Linked DNA regions of Polymorphobacter megasporae. The protein of the gene in region 1 interacts with the protein of each later gene in a pairwise test. Links are inferred from orthologs where the notes say so. Each region holds a gene or a part of one and is shown on either strand. Other genes may lie near its edges.

What was found. The genes of interacting proteins can lie anywhere in the genome.
Region 2: the proteins of KTC28_RS05515 (region 1) and mrdA interact in binary tests that used the Escherichia coli proteins (3 or more experiments, as listed by UniProt). The link is inferred for Polymorphobacter megasporae from one-to-one orthologs.

Annotation. Positions count from the first base shown.
Region 1 is NZ_CP081848.1:1,184,670-1,190,605, forward strand. What follows is about bases 1,637-4,700. They hold KTC28_RS05515 (penicillin-binding protein 1A), read right to left. Parts: upstream 4,344-4,700; coding sequence 1,929-4,343; downstream 1,637-1,928. Other genes in these bases: cobU (bifunctional adenosylcobinamide kinase/adenosylcobinamide-phosphate guanylyltransferase), read right to left, coding at 4,397-4,700. In the rest of the region: KTC28_RS05500 (PIN domain-containing protein), read left to right, coding at 1-377; KTC28_RS05505 (pilus assembly protein HicB), read left to right, coding at 374-667; more of cobU, read right to left, coding at 4,701-4,912; KTC28_RS05525 (TonB-dependent receptor plug domain-containing protein), read left to right, coding at 5,296-5,936. UniProt on the Escherichia coli protein: Cell wall formation. Synthesis of cross-linked peptidoglycan from the lipid intermediates.
Region 2 is NZ_CP081848.1:2,632,672-2,638,488, reverse strand. Bases 962-3,906 are described here. They hold mrdA (penicillin-binding protein 2), read left to right. Parts: upstream 962-1,406; coding sequence 1,407-3,407; downstream 3,408-3,906. Other genes in these bases: rodA (rod shape-determining protein RodA), read left to right, coding at 3,415-3,906; mreD (rod shape-determining protein MreD), read left to right, coding at 962-1,396. Outside these bases: KTC28_RS12295 (rod shape-determining protein MreC), read left to right, coding at 1-869; more of mreD, read left to right, coding at 866-961; more of rodA, read left to right, coding at 3,907-4,521; KTC28_RS12270 (aminotransferase class I/II-fold pyridoxal phosphate-dependent enzyme), read left to right, coding at 4,756-5,742; adenosylcobinamide-phosphate synthase CbiB, read left to right, coding at 5,735-5,817. UniProt on the Escherichia coli protein: Catalyzes cross-linking of the peptidoglycan cell wall. Responsible for the determination of the rod shape of the cell. Is probably required for lateral peptidoglycan synthesis and maintenance of the correct diameter during lateral and centripetal growth.

The DNA.
Region 1 (5,936 bases):
GCTCGCCGACCGGAGGATCAGCGGCGCTGGTGCGGGCGGCGCGCCGGGGTGAGGTCGTGCTGACGGCGACCGTGCCGCTCGCGATCGAGTATGAGGCGGTGTGTTCGCGGGCCGAGCATGTCGTTGCGGCGGGGTTCTCGCCGGGTGATCTGATGGTGTTTCTCGATGCGCTGGTAGGCTTGCTCGAACCTGCCGACGTATGGTTCCTGTGGCGACCGCAGCTTCGCGACCCGGGCGACGAGCTTGTTCTCGAAGCAGCGGTCAACGGGCGGGCGGCGGCGATCGTCGGGTTCAACCGCCGCGACTTTGGCGTTGCTCCGGCGCGCTTCGGAATTACATTCATGACGCCCGGCGAGGCGTTGAGGAGGCTGATATGACCGACCGTCCCGCTCGGACCCCGACCTACCCGCTGCGCCTGCCCGCGTCGATCAAGCGTGAGGCCGAGCGCCTCGCTGCAACCGACGGCACCAGCTTCAACCAGTTCGTCGCCTCCGCCGTTGCCGAAAAGGTCGGCGCGATGCGGACGGCGGCGTATTTCACCGACCGGCGAGAGGCTGCGGACTGGGCGGCGTTCGACCGGCTGATGGGGCGAACGGGCGGAGTGCCGCCGCGCGACGGGGACGAGGTACCGACCGATCTTGCGACACGCTTCGGTCCGGCAGGCTGATCGACGCGACCGTCGGCCTGCTGCTGGCCGAGCGTCATCGGCAAGCTCTGGCTCGAGCCCTAATCGGCGTCGTCGACATCGACCTGCTCGCCCGTAACGCGCTGCGACAGCGCTGCCGCCATGAACGGGTCGAGTGCGCCGTCGAGAACATCCCCCGGCGCGGTGCTCGTGACCCCGGTCCGCAGATCCTTGACAAGCTGGTACGGCTGGAGGACGTACGATCGAATCTGGTGGCCCCAGCCGATGTCGGTCTTGCCCGCCTCGACCTCCGCCGACTCCGCTTCGCGCCGCGCGAGTTCGCGTTCGTACAGCCGGGCCTTGAGCATCTTCATCGCGGTCGCGCGGTTCTTGTGCTGCGAGCGCTCGTTCTGGCAGGCGACGACGACGCCGCTCGGCAGGTGGGTGATGCGGACCGCGGAGTCGGTGGTGTTGACGTGCTGGCCGCCCGACCCGGAGGCGCGGTAGGTGTCGATCTTCAAATCCTTGTCGTCGACGACGATGTCGATGTCGTCGTCGACCACCGGATAGACCCAGACGCTGGCGAAGCTGGTGTGCCGCCGCGCCGCGCTGTCGTACGGGCTGATCCGGACGAGGCGGTGGACGCCGCTTTCGGTCTTGGCCCAGCCGTATGCGCCCGCGCCCTTTAGAAGCAGCGTCGCCGACTTGATCCCCGCCTGCTCGCCGGCGTGATAGTCCATCAGCTCGACCTTGAAGCCGCGCTTCTCGCCCCAGCGGGTGTACATTCGCTGGAGCATCCCGGCCCAGTCCTGGCTCTCGGTCCCGCCCGCGCCCGAATTGACCTCGATATAGCTGTCGTTGCCGTCGGCCTCTCCGGCAAGAAGGGCTGCGACCTTGTCGGTCTCGGCCTTCGCTGCGAGCGCGCCCAGCGCGGCGACGCCGTCGTCGGCCATCGCGGTGTCGCCCTCCGCCTCGGCCATCTCGATCAGTTCGGAGGTGTCGGCCAGCTCGCTCTCGATCGCGCGCGTCGCCGAAATCGCCTCATCGAGACGACGGCGCTCCTGCATGACGGCCTGCGCGGCCTTGGGGTCGTTCCACAGCGTCGGGTCTTCAACCCGCGCGTTCAGTTCGTCGAGACGGCGGAGGGCGCGATCCCAGTCAAAGAAACCTCCTCAGCAGGTCGAGCGCCTGCTGAATTTTAACGACATGGGCTTCGCCCTCGGCACGCATTTTCGGTGGTCCTAAACTTCAATTGTCATCCCGGCGGTGGCCGAGAGTACAGATATAGGTGTGGGCAGCCCGCCTAGTATATCCCGCCGCTCTTGCGCAAGAAATCGGAGTCCGAGCGGACCACGACATGCCCCTTCTCCGCCACGGGGTCGCGCGCGAGGCTTCCGGTGCGGCGCGGTTCGCTCTCCGGTTTGAACGCCTCCCAAATGATCGACGCCTTGATGTCGGTGTCGTCGGGGGTGCCGCCGTAGACGCGCTTGCCCGAGCGGCGCTCGACCTTGACCATGCGGATGCCGGGGGCGACCTGGAACGGGATCTTCGGCATGTCCTTCAATGCGACGTCGGCGAATTCGTGGAACACCGGCACCGCGATCGTCGACCCCTGCGCGCCGCCGCCGAGCGGGCGCGGCTTGTCGTAGCCGAGGTACAGCCCGCCGACGAGGTCGGGGGTGCCGCCGACGAACCAGACGTTGGTCGGGCCGTTGGTCGTGCCGGTCTTGCCCGCCATCGGGCGTTCGAAGTCGCGCAGCCGGACGGCTGTGCCGCGGGTGACGACACCCTCCATCAGGTGGACGATTTGGTAGGCGGTTCGCGCGTCGATCGCCTGTTTCGGGACACCGCCGGGGCGGGGCATCGGCTCGCCGGCGTAGTCGGGCGTGTTGCAGCCGTCGCATTGGCGCTCGTCGGCGCGCCAGATGACCTTGCCGTCGCGGTCCTGGACGAAGTCGATCAGTGTCGGCGACATCTTGCGCCCGGCGTTGAACAGCTGTGAGTAGGCGTTGACCATGCGCCCGACCGTCGTATCGCCCGCGCCGAGCGCGATCGCCAAAACCGCCGGATAGTCGCCGACACCGAGCGCCTTCGCCTGCGCGACAACCTTGTCCATGCCGGTGTTGTACGCGACACGCACCGTCATCAGGTTGCGCGACTGTTCGAGCCCCCAGCGCAACGTCTGCGCCCCGGCATAGCCGCCGCCGAAGTTCTTGAAGCATTTGGTCCCGAGCGATTTGGTCTGGAAGACGCAATATGGCGCGTCGACGACGATCGACGACGGGGTGAAGCCGTTGTCCATCGCGGTCGCATAGACGATCGGCTTGAAGGTCGACCCCGGCTGGCGCAGCGCTTGCGTCGCGCGGTTGAAGCTCGATGCGCGCGCGTCGAAGCCGCCGACCATCGCCAGTACCCGCCCGGTGTGCGGGTCTTCGGCGACGAAGCCGCCCGAGATCGCCGGGATCTGCCGCAACGCGTAGCTGCGCCCCGACTTCGCCACGGGGACGACGTCGCCGGTCTTGAGCAGCCGCGCCGCCGGGATATTGTTGAGCGTGCTCGTCGCACTCGAGGCAAGCAGCGTGCCCGTCGAGCCGTCGGTGAAGCCGATGCGGAAGTCCTCGCCCTCCCGCCCGAGGACGACCGCCGGATACCAGTCGGCATAGCCGACGCCGAGATGCACCGACTGCAAGCGCTCGGGCCAGCCGTCGCTCGTATCGATATGCGCGGGGGCACCGTGCCAGCCCTTGCCGCGGTCGTAGCGGACGAGGCCGTCGCGCAATGCCTTCTCAGCAGCAGCCTGGAGCTTCGGATCGAGCGAGGTGCGGATCCACAGCCCGCCGCCGTAAACGCTGTTGCGCCCGTCGCCGGGTTTCTCGCCGAACTTGGCGATCAGCGTCCGGCGGACGTCCTCGAGGAAATAATCGCCGGTATCGAGCTTCGGCGGGGCGCGGTTCGCCACCGCGTCGATCGGCTCGGCGGTCGCTGCGGCTGCCTCGGCCTTGGTGATATAGCCGTTCGCCGCCATCTGGTTGAGCACATACGCCCGCCGCGCGAGCGCGCGTTCGACATGGACGGTTGGCGAATAGGTCGACGGCGCCTTGGGCAGGATCGCGAGATACGCATCCTGCGCAAGGTCGAGATCGGCGACCGACTTGCCGAAATACGACTGCGCTGCCGCCTCGACGCCGTAGCTGTTCCGCCCGAGGAATATCTGGTTGAGGTAGAGTTCGAGGATCTGCTGCTTGGTGAACGCCGCCTCGATCCGCCGTGCGAGCACCGCCTCCTTCAGCTTGCGGACGTAGCTGACCTCACCGTTGAGCAGCAGGTTCTTCGCCACCTGCTGGGTGATCGTCGAGGCGCCCTTGGGCCGGCCCGACGAGCCGAGGTTGGTCCATGCGGCGCGGGCGATGCCGAGGAAGTCGATTCCGCCGTGGTGGAAGAAGTCCTTGTCCTCGGCCGAGATATACGCCTGGACCAGCCGCGGCGGCAGTTCGTCGTAGCTCAGGTACAGGCGACGCTCGCGGCTGAAGCTCGTTAGGATCGTGCCGTCGTTGCCGCGCACGGTCGACGGCAGCGGCGCGGCGTATTCGGCGAGTTTCGACGCATCGGGCAGCCCGGTCGTCACCCACGCATACAGTCCGACCGCGGCAGCCGCGCCGAGCAGGACGAGCACGCCGAGAATGATTGCGGCGGTGCGGAGACGGCGGGCGGTGGTCACGGGGCGGGGTATAGCATGGCCGCGCGCGGGTGAAAGCGTGGTCTGTCGCGCCGCTATTTCAGTCGCATCGCGATCCCGGCGACGACCAGCCGGACATCGTCGACAGCGGCGGCGACTTGCTGGTTCAGTCGCCCGGCGACGTCGCGGAACTGCCGTGCAAGCGCGTTGTCGGGGACGATTCCCCAGCCGACTTCGTTGGTGACGAGGACGATGATCCCTGCGGAGGACGCGATTGCCGCGACAAGCTCAGCGCCTGCCGCGTCGGCGTCGACCCCGGCAAGCATGGTGTTGCTTGCCCACAAGGTCAGGCAATCGACCAGAAGCGTGCGACCGGCACTCGCCTCGCGGACGATTGCCTCGGGGAGGTCGAGCGGGCTTTCGACCGTGCGCCAGCGGGCATCGCGGTCGCTGCGATGGCGGGCGATGCGGTCGCGCATCTCGTCGTCGAACGCCTGCGCGGTGGCGATGAAGACGAGCTCGCCGCCGGAGGATTCGGCCGCGCGTTGTGCCAGCCGGCTCTTGCCCGAACGCGCGCCGCCGATGAACAAGGTCGATCGTGTCTCGGTCAAACTTGCTTGCCCCCGCCGCCGCGCGCCGATAAGGCGTCGATCGTGACAGGTTCCCAGAGATGGGATGAAAAGGGAACCCGGAAGCAGACAGTCGGTCTGTAATCCGGGGCTGTGCCCGCAACTGTAACCGGCGAGCCTTCGCCCAAGTGCCACTGGAGTTTACGCTCCGGGAAGGCGGGATGAAGGTGCTGACCCGGGAGCCAGGAGACCTGCCTGTCGCGGTCGTACCTTCGCGTGGACGGGGTGTTCCAAGCGATCGAGGTGAAATCCTCGCGTGTCGACGTCGTCGGGGTCGTGCGCGCGGGAAAGCTCCCGTGTCTTCGCGAATGCTGATGCGTGCCACCGGTGCATGCGGCCCCTTGTTGTCGATCAAGGGGATACCAATGCGCTCATTTCATATTCTACTCGCCTCCACCGGCCTCGTCCTGACCGCCGCCGCCCGCGCCGACGATGCGCCCGATACGATCGTCGTCACCGCCGACCGCACGCCCGAGCCGCTGTCGCGGGTCGGCCAGTCGATCACCGTCATCGACGCCGCCGAGATCGCCCGCCGCCAGGACAACACGGTCGTCGATCTGCTCCGCACCGTTCCGGGGGTCAGCTTTGCCCGCAACGGCGGCATCGGCACCGCGACGTCGGTGTTCATCCGCGGCGCTGAAAGCGACCAGACCGTCGCGCTGATCGACGGCATCAAGCTCAACGACCCGTCGGCTCCCGGCGGCGGCTTTAACTTCGGCAACCTTCTCGTCGGCAACATCGCCCGCGTCGAAATCCTGCGCGGCCCGAGTTCGGTGCTGTGGGGCAGCCAGGCGATCGGCGGCGTCGTCAATTTGATCACCGTCCCGCCGACCGACGATCTCCACATCAACGCGCGCGGCGAATACGGCTACCGCAACACCGGGCAGGGCGTCGCCAACGTCTCGGACAAGTTCGGTCCGCTGTCGGCGAGCTTCGGCGGCGGCTATTTCCGCACCGACGGCATCTCGGCGTTCGACGAGCGCAAGGGCGGCAAGGAGAAGGATGG
Region 2 (5,817 bases), 1.4 Mb from region 1 along the record:
GGCGCGAGCAGAATCTTGCGTTGATCGGTGCCGTCGTAACCGGCGCGGTGCTCGCGACCGCGCTGCTGCTGCTCGTCCTCAGCCGCGTCAACCCGGCATATACCAACCGGCTGCGGAGCGGGACCGCCGACCTCGTGGCGCCGTTCTGGGCGACCGTCCGCGCGCCGTTCGACTGGCTCGGCGGCGGCGTCGATGCGATCGGTGAGTATATCGCGACCGTTCCGCGCAACCGTGTCCTGACTGCCGAAGTCGCCCGCGATCGGCTCGACCTGCAGAGCCGCGACGCCGCGATCGCCGAGAATATCGCGCTCAAGAAGCTCCTCCATGTCATCGAGCCGCGGACCGAAGTTGTCGCCGTGACCCGCTTTGCCGGGGCGTCGATCGGCAGCTACGCCCGGACCGCGATGGTCGCCGCCGGGCATGCCAACGGGGTGTTCGCCGGACAGGCCGTTCGCGCCGATGCCGGGCTCGTCGGGCGGACGGTCGAGGCGGGCGAGCACGCCGCGCGGATCCTGCTGCTCACTGACACCAACAGCCGGGTACCGGTGATCATCGTTCGCACCGGCCAGCCCGCGCTCGCGGTCGGCGCGGCTGGACGTCTGCTCGAAGTCCACGACCGGCTCGGGGCGGAGGTGCCGTTGAAGGTCGGCGACCGGCTGGTGACGTCGGGCGCGGGCGGGCTGTTCGCGCCGCAGATCCCGGTCGCGGTCGTTACCGACACCGCCGAGCCGCCACACGCGCTGCCCTACGCCGACCCGGCGACGCTGAGCTATGTCGCGATCGTCCGCGCGTATCTGCCGATCCCGGCACAGGCCGAGGCGCCCCCCGTCGACGCGGTGCCGGTGCCGCGCGAAGCGAAGAAGCATTGAACGCGCCGTATCGCCTGCTCGGCCCCGCCGACCGGGTGCGCTGGTGGCAGGCGCAGGTCGAGCGCGTCGTCCCCGCGATCGTCACGCTAGTCCTCGTTGCGGCGATGACGGTGCCGATCTTTGCCAGCGTGCCGATCCTGCCGCACCTCGGGCTGCTTGGCGTTTTTGTCTGGGCGACCTTCCAGCCGGGGCTGATGCCGCCGTGGCTCGCGTTCCTGATCGGGGTCGCGTGCGATATCCTGTTCGGCCTGCCGCTTGGGATCAACGCGACGCTGCTGCCGGCGGTCGCGCTGTTCGTCCGGCTGGTCGAGGCGCGCTACGGCACCCATCGCTACGGCTTCGACTGGCTGCTCGCGAGCGGGGTCATCGTCGCCTTCGAGCTGTTGCAATGGTGGCTGCTCGCGCTCGCGGGCACGCACGGTCCGCTGACCCCGCTGCTCGTCCAGGCAGCGACGACGATCCTCGCTTATCCCGCCATCGTCCTGCTGTTCGCCTCGATCCAGCGGCGGCTGCAGGCGGCGCGGTGAGGCTGTGCTGATGTCGTCCGAAATCATCTCCGGCGGCGGCTCCGCACGCCTCGCCGGTCCCGCTGCAGGCAACCAGCAGTTCAGCCGCCGCGCGTTCGTCGTCGGCGGAGCGATGGGCGCGGTCGGGCTGACGCTTGCGGGCCGCATGGCGTATCTGTCGATCTGGCAGGGCGAGAAATACGCGCTGCTCGCCGAGGGCAACCGCGTCTCGCTCCGGCTGATCCCGCCGCGTCGCGGATGGATCGTCGACCGACAGGGCAAACCGCTCGCGTTGAACCAGCCCGATTACCGGCTCGAATTGATCCCCGAGGCGGTGACCGATCTCGACGCGACGCTCGCCGCGGTGAGTAGGGTCCTGCCGCTAACGGCGGAGGATATCGAGCGCATCCGCAGCGACGTCGCGCGCCAGCCGAAATACATGCCGGTCGAGATCGCGCACGGCCTGAGTTGGCCGACTTTCGCCGCGATCAACGTCAATTTGCCCGACCTGCCGGGGGTCCAGCCGCTGCCGGGCTTCCTCCGCGTCTATCCGGGCGGCGACCATTTCGCGCATTTGCTCGGCTATGTCGGCACACCGACGCCCGAGCAATTCGCGGTGACGCACGACCCGCTGCTGATCTTCCCCGGCTACAAGATCGGCAAGGACGGCATCGAGCGCCGCGCCGACGCCCGGCTGCGCGGCACTGCGGGCGCGCGCCGGGTCGAGGTCAATGCGCGCGGGCGGGTGATCCGCGATCTCGACACGCGCCCCGACATCCCCGGCAAGACGCTGCGGCTGACGATCGACCGCGACCTGCAGGCCTACGCCGCGCGCCGCCTGACCGACAATTCTGCGAGCGTCGTCGTGATGGACTGCACCACCGGCGACGTCCTGTGCATGGTGTCGATGCCGGCGTACGACCCCAACGCCTTCTCGACCCGCGTCACCGCGAAGCTGTGGGCCGAGCTTCAAGCCGACGACCACCACCCGCTGATCAACAAGAGCGCGCAGGGGCTCTACCCCCCGGGCTCGACCTTCAAGACGATGACCGCGCTTGCGATCCTCGGCAGCGGGATCAGCGCCGACGCGGCGTGCAACTGCACCGGCACCTACCGGCTCGGCAACGCCGCGTGGCACTGCTGGTCGAAGCGCGGCCACGGGCGGGTCGATCTCCACAAGGCGATCCCGCAAAGCTGCGACGTCTATTTCTACACCTTCGGCCGCGCGGTCGGGGTCGATGCGATCGCCGCCACCGCGCACAAGTTCGGACTCGGGCAGAAGTTCGACCTGCCGCTGCCCGGCCAGTCGGCGGGCATCATTCCCAACACCGCGTGGAAGCTCGCGCGCTACAAGAAACCCTGGGGCATCGGCGACACGCTCAATACGTCGATCGGCCAGGGCTATATCGTCGCCAATCCGCTTCAGCTCGCGGTGATGGCGGCGCGGCTCGCGAGCGGCAACGCGGTCGAGCCCCGGCTGTTCGCCGACGACCCGCACGTCGCCCCGCCCCCGCTCGATATCCCGCCCGAGCATCTGGCGGTCGTCCGCCAGGGCATGACCAACGTCGTCAACAGCCCCGGCGGTAGCGGCAAGACCACGCGACTGATGGTCGACGGAGTGCAGATGGCGGGCAAGACCGGATCGGCGCAGGTTCGTAACATCAGCAAGGCCGACCGCCGCGCAGGGCGCACCAAGAGCGAACTCCAGCCGTGGAAATATCGCGACCACGGCCTGTTCGTCGCCTTCGCCCCCGCCGACGCGCCGAAATACGCGATCAGCGTCGTCCTCGAACACGGCAACCACGGGGCCGCCGCCGGGATCATCGCGCGTGACGTGATGACGTACCTGTTCGAACCCGAGCGCGCGATGGCGACCCTCGCCCCGCTCGAACGCGCTTATGAGGCGAAGAAGGCCGCCGCGCTCGCTGCCGCCGAGGCCACCGCCAAGGCTGCGTCGATGCCGGTCGATGCCGCCGCAGTCGCGGCGAGCCTGACCCCCGACGCCGAACCGTCCGGCCCGGTCGACGAATGAGCGAGTCATGCTGAACGGCTTTTGGTCGGCGCGCCTCCGCGAACTGCCGTGGGCGGTGATCGCGGCGATCGTCACGGTCGGCGGCTTCGGGCTCGTCGTGCTGTATTCGGCGGCCGGGGGCAGCTTCCAGCCGTGGGCGCTCAAGCAGGGTATCCGCTTCGGCGTCCTGCTCGTGGCGATGCTCGGCCTATCGCGGGTGCCGGTCGAGATGTGGCTCAAATGGGCATACCCGCTTTATGGCGCGGTCCTGCTCGGATTGATCGGCGTCGAAGCATTGGGCGCGATCGGCGGGGGCAGCCGCCGCTGGCTCGACCTCGGCATCATCCAGCTCCAGCCGTCGGAGTTCATGAAGCTCGCGATCATCCTCGCGCTCGCCCGCTACTATCATTACGTTCCGCGCCAATATGCCGGGAAGCTGATTACGCTCGGGCCACCGCTCGTCCTGATCGCGATGCCCGCCGCGCTCGTCATGCTCCAGCCCGACCTCGGCACCGCGCTCGCGATCACCTTTGGCGGGGTGGTGATGATGTTCCTCGCGGGCGTGTCGATGTGGCTGTTCCTCGGCGCCGGAGCCGCCGCCGGAGCCGCCCTCCCCGTCGTCTGGTCGATGATGCACGATTACCAGCGCAAGCGCGTGCTGATCTTCCTCGACCCCGCGAGCGATCCGCTTGGCGCGGGGTATCACATTACCCAATCGAAGATCGCGATCGGCAGCGGCGGGCTGTTCGGCAAAGGCTTCCTTCACGGCACCCAAAGCCACCTCGACTATCTGCCCGAGCTCCACACCGACTTCATCTTCGCGACGATGGCGGAGGAATGGGGACTTGCGGGCGGGCTGTTCATCCTCGCATTGTTCAGCATCATCCTCGTCTGGGCGGTCCGCGTCGCGCTGTCGGCCCGCGCTCCGTTCGCCCGGCTCGCGGCAATGGGGCTCGGGGTGACATTATTCTTCTATCTCGCGATCAACATGATGATGGTCACCGGCCTTGCCCCGGTCGTCGGCATCCCGCTGCCGCTGGTCAGCTACGGCGGCTCGGCGATGATGACGGTGCTGATCCTGCTGGGCATCGTCATAGGTATCGCCCGCGGCAAGGGCGAAGCGCTCGGGAGGTAGGTCTTTCGCTAGACAAGCCCGAAAACCGATGCTATCCGCCCCCCTCGCTCGACGCGATGCTCGGGTACGATGGACGCATAGCTCAGTTGGTAGAGCAGCTGACTCTTAATCAGCGGGTCCCTGGTTCGAACCCAGGTGCGTTCACCATTCTCCAGTCAGACAGGGCAGTTGGTTCGTTTCTGCACGGCGCGACGGGGCGCTCTCGAAGCGGACCGCGTAATTCGAAAGTCCGGCGTGGCACCATTGACCGAGCACGGCGGGCGGGTCGATGCGGCGCGCAGCCTGTATCCCGATGCGCCGTTGCCGTGGCTCGACCTGTCGACGGGGATCAACCCGTCCGCCTGGACGCCAGCGGTCGATCCGCTGATCGATCTGCGCGCCCTGCCGTCGCCAAGTTCGCTTGCAGCGCTCGAAGCGGTTGCTGCAAGCCGGTTTGGCGCCCTGCCCGCGCAGGTCGCGGCGCTCCCCGGCACCGAGCTTGGGTTGAGACTGCTCAACGACGTCGGCCTGCCGCCGCCTTACCGTTACGTGGCGCCCGGCTATGGCACGCACCGTGATATTTTCCCGGAAGCGACGGCGATTGCCGCTGATGCGCTCGAAACCGCTGCCGATTCCGGCGGCACAATTCTCATCGCCAACCCGAATAATCCCGACGGCCGGCGGCTCGATCCGCAGCGCCTATCGCATATCGCCGCACGGCTGGACCGTTCGGGTGGCCGGCTTATCATCGACGAGGCCTTTGCCGACGCGATGCCCAATATCAGCATGGTCCCGCATCTCGGATCGCGCGAGCGGGTCATCGTGCTGCGCTCATTCGGCAAATTCTTTGGCCTCGCCGGGGTGAGGCTCGGCTTCGTGATCGCGCCGGACCGGGTATTGGCCAGCATCCGACGTCGGCTGGGGAGCTGGCCGGTGTCGGCGACGGCGATCGCGCTCGGGCGGCTCGCTTATGCCGACACGAAATGGATCGCGGCGATGCGCGTGCAGCTGATCGATCGGGCAAACGCCCTGGACGAGGTTCTGCGCGGCCACGGATTGGTGGCGGTCGGCGACTGCCCATTGTTCCGCCTCGTCGAGGGCGATGCGAGTTCGCTGTTCGATCGCCTTGCTCGCAAGGGAATCCTGACACGGCCGTTCGATTATGCCCCGCGCTGGTTGCGCTTCGGTGTCCCCGGGAACCCCGCCGACCTCGTCCGGCTCGACAGCGCCCTACGTGGTTGACCCGGTTGCCCTGACGGCACTGCTGCTCGACGCCGTACTGGGCTGGCCTGACGCGGTGTATCGCCGGATCGGCCA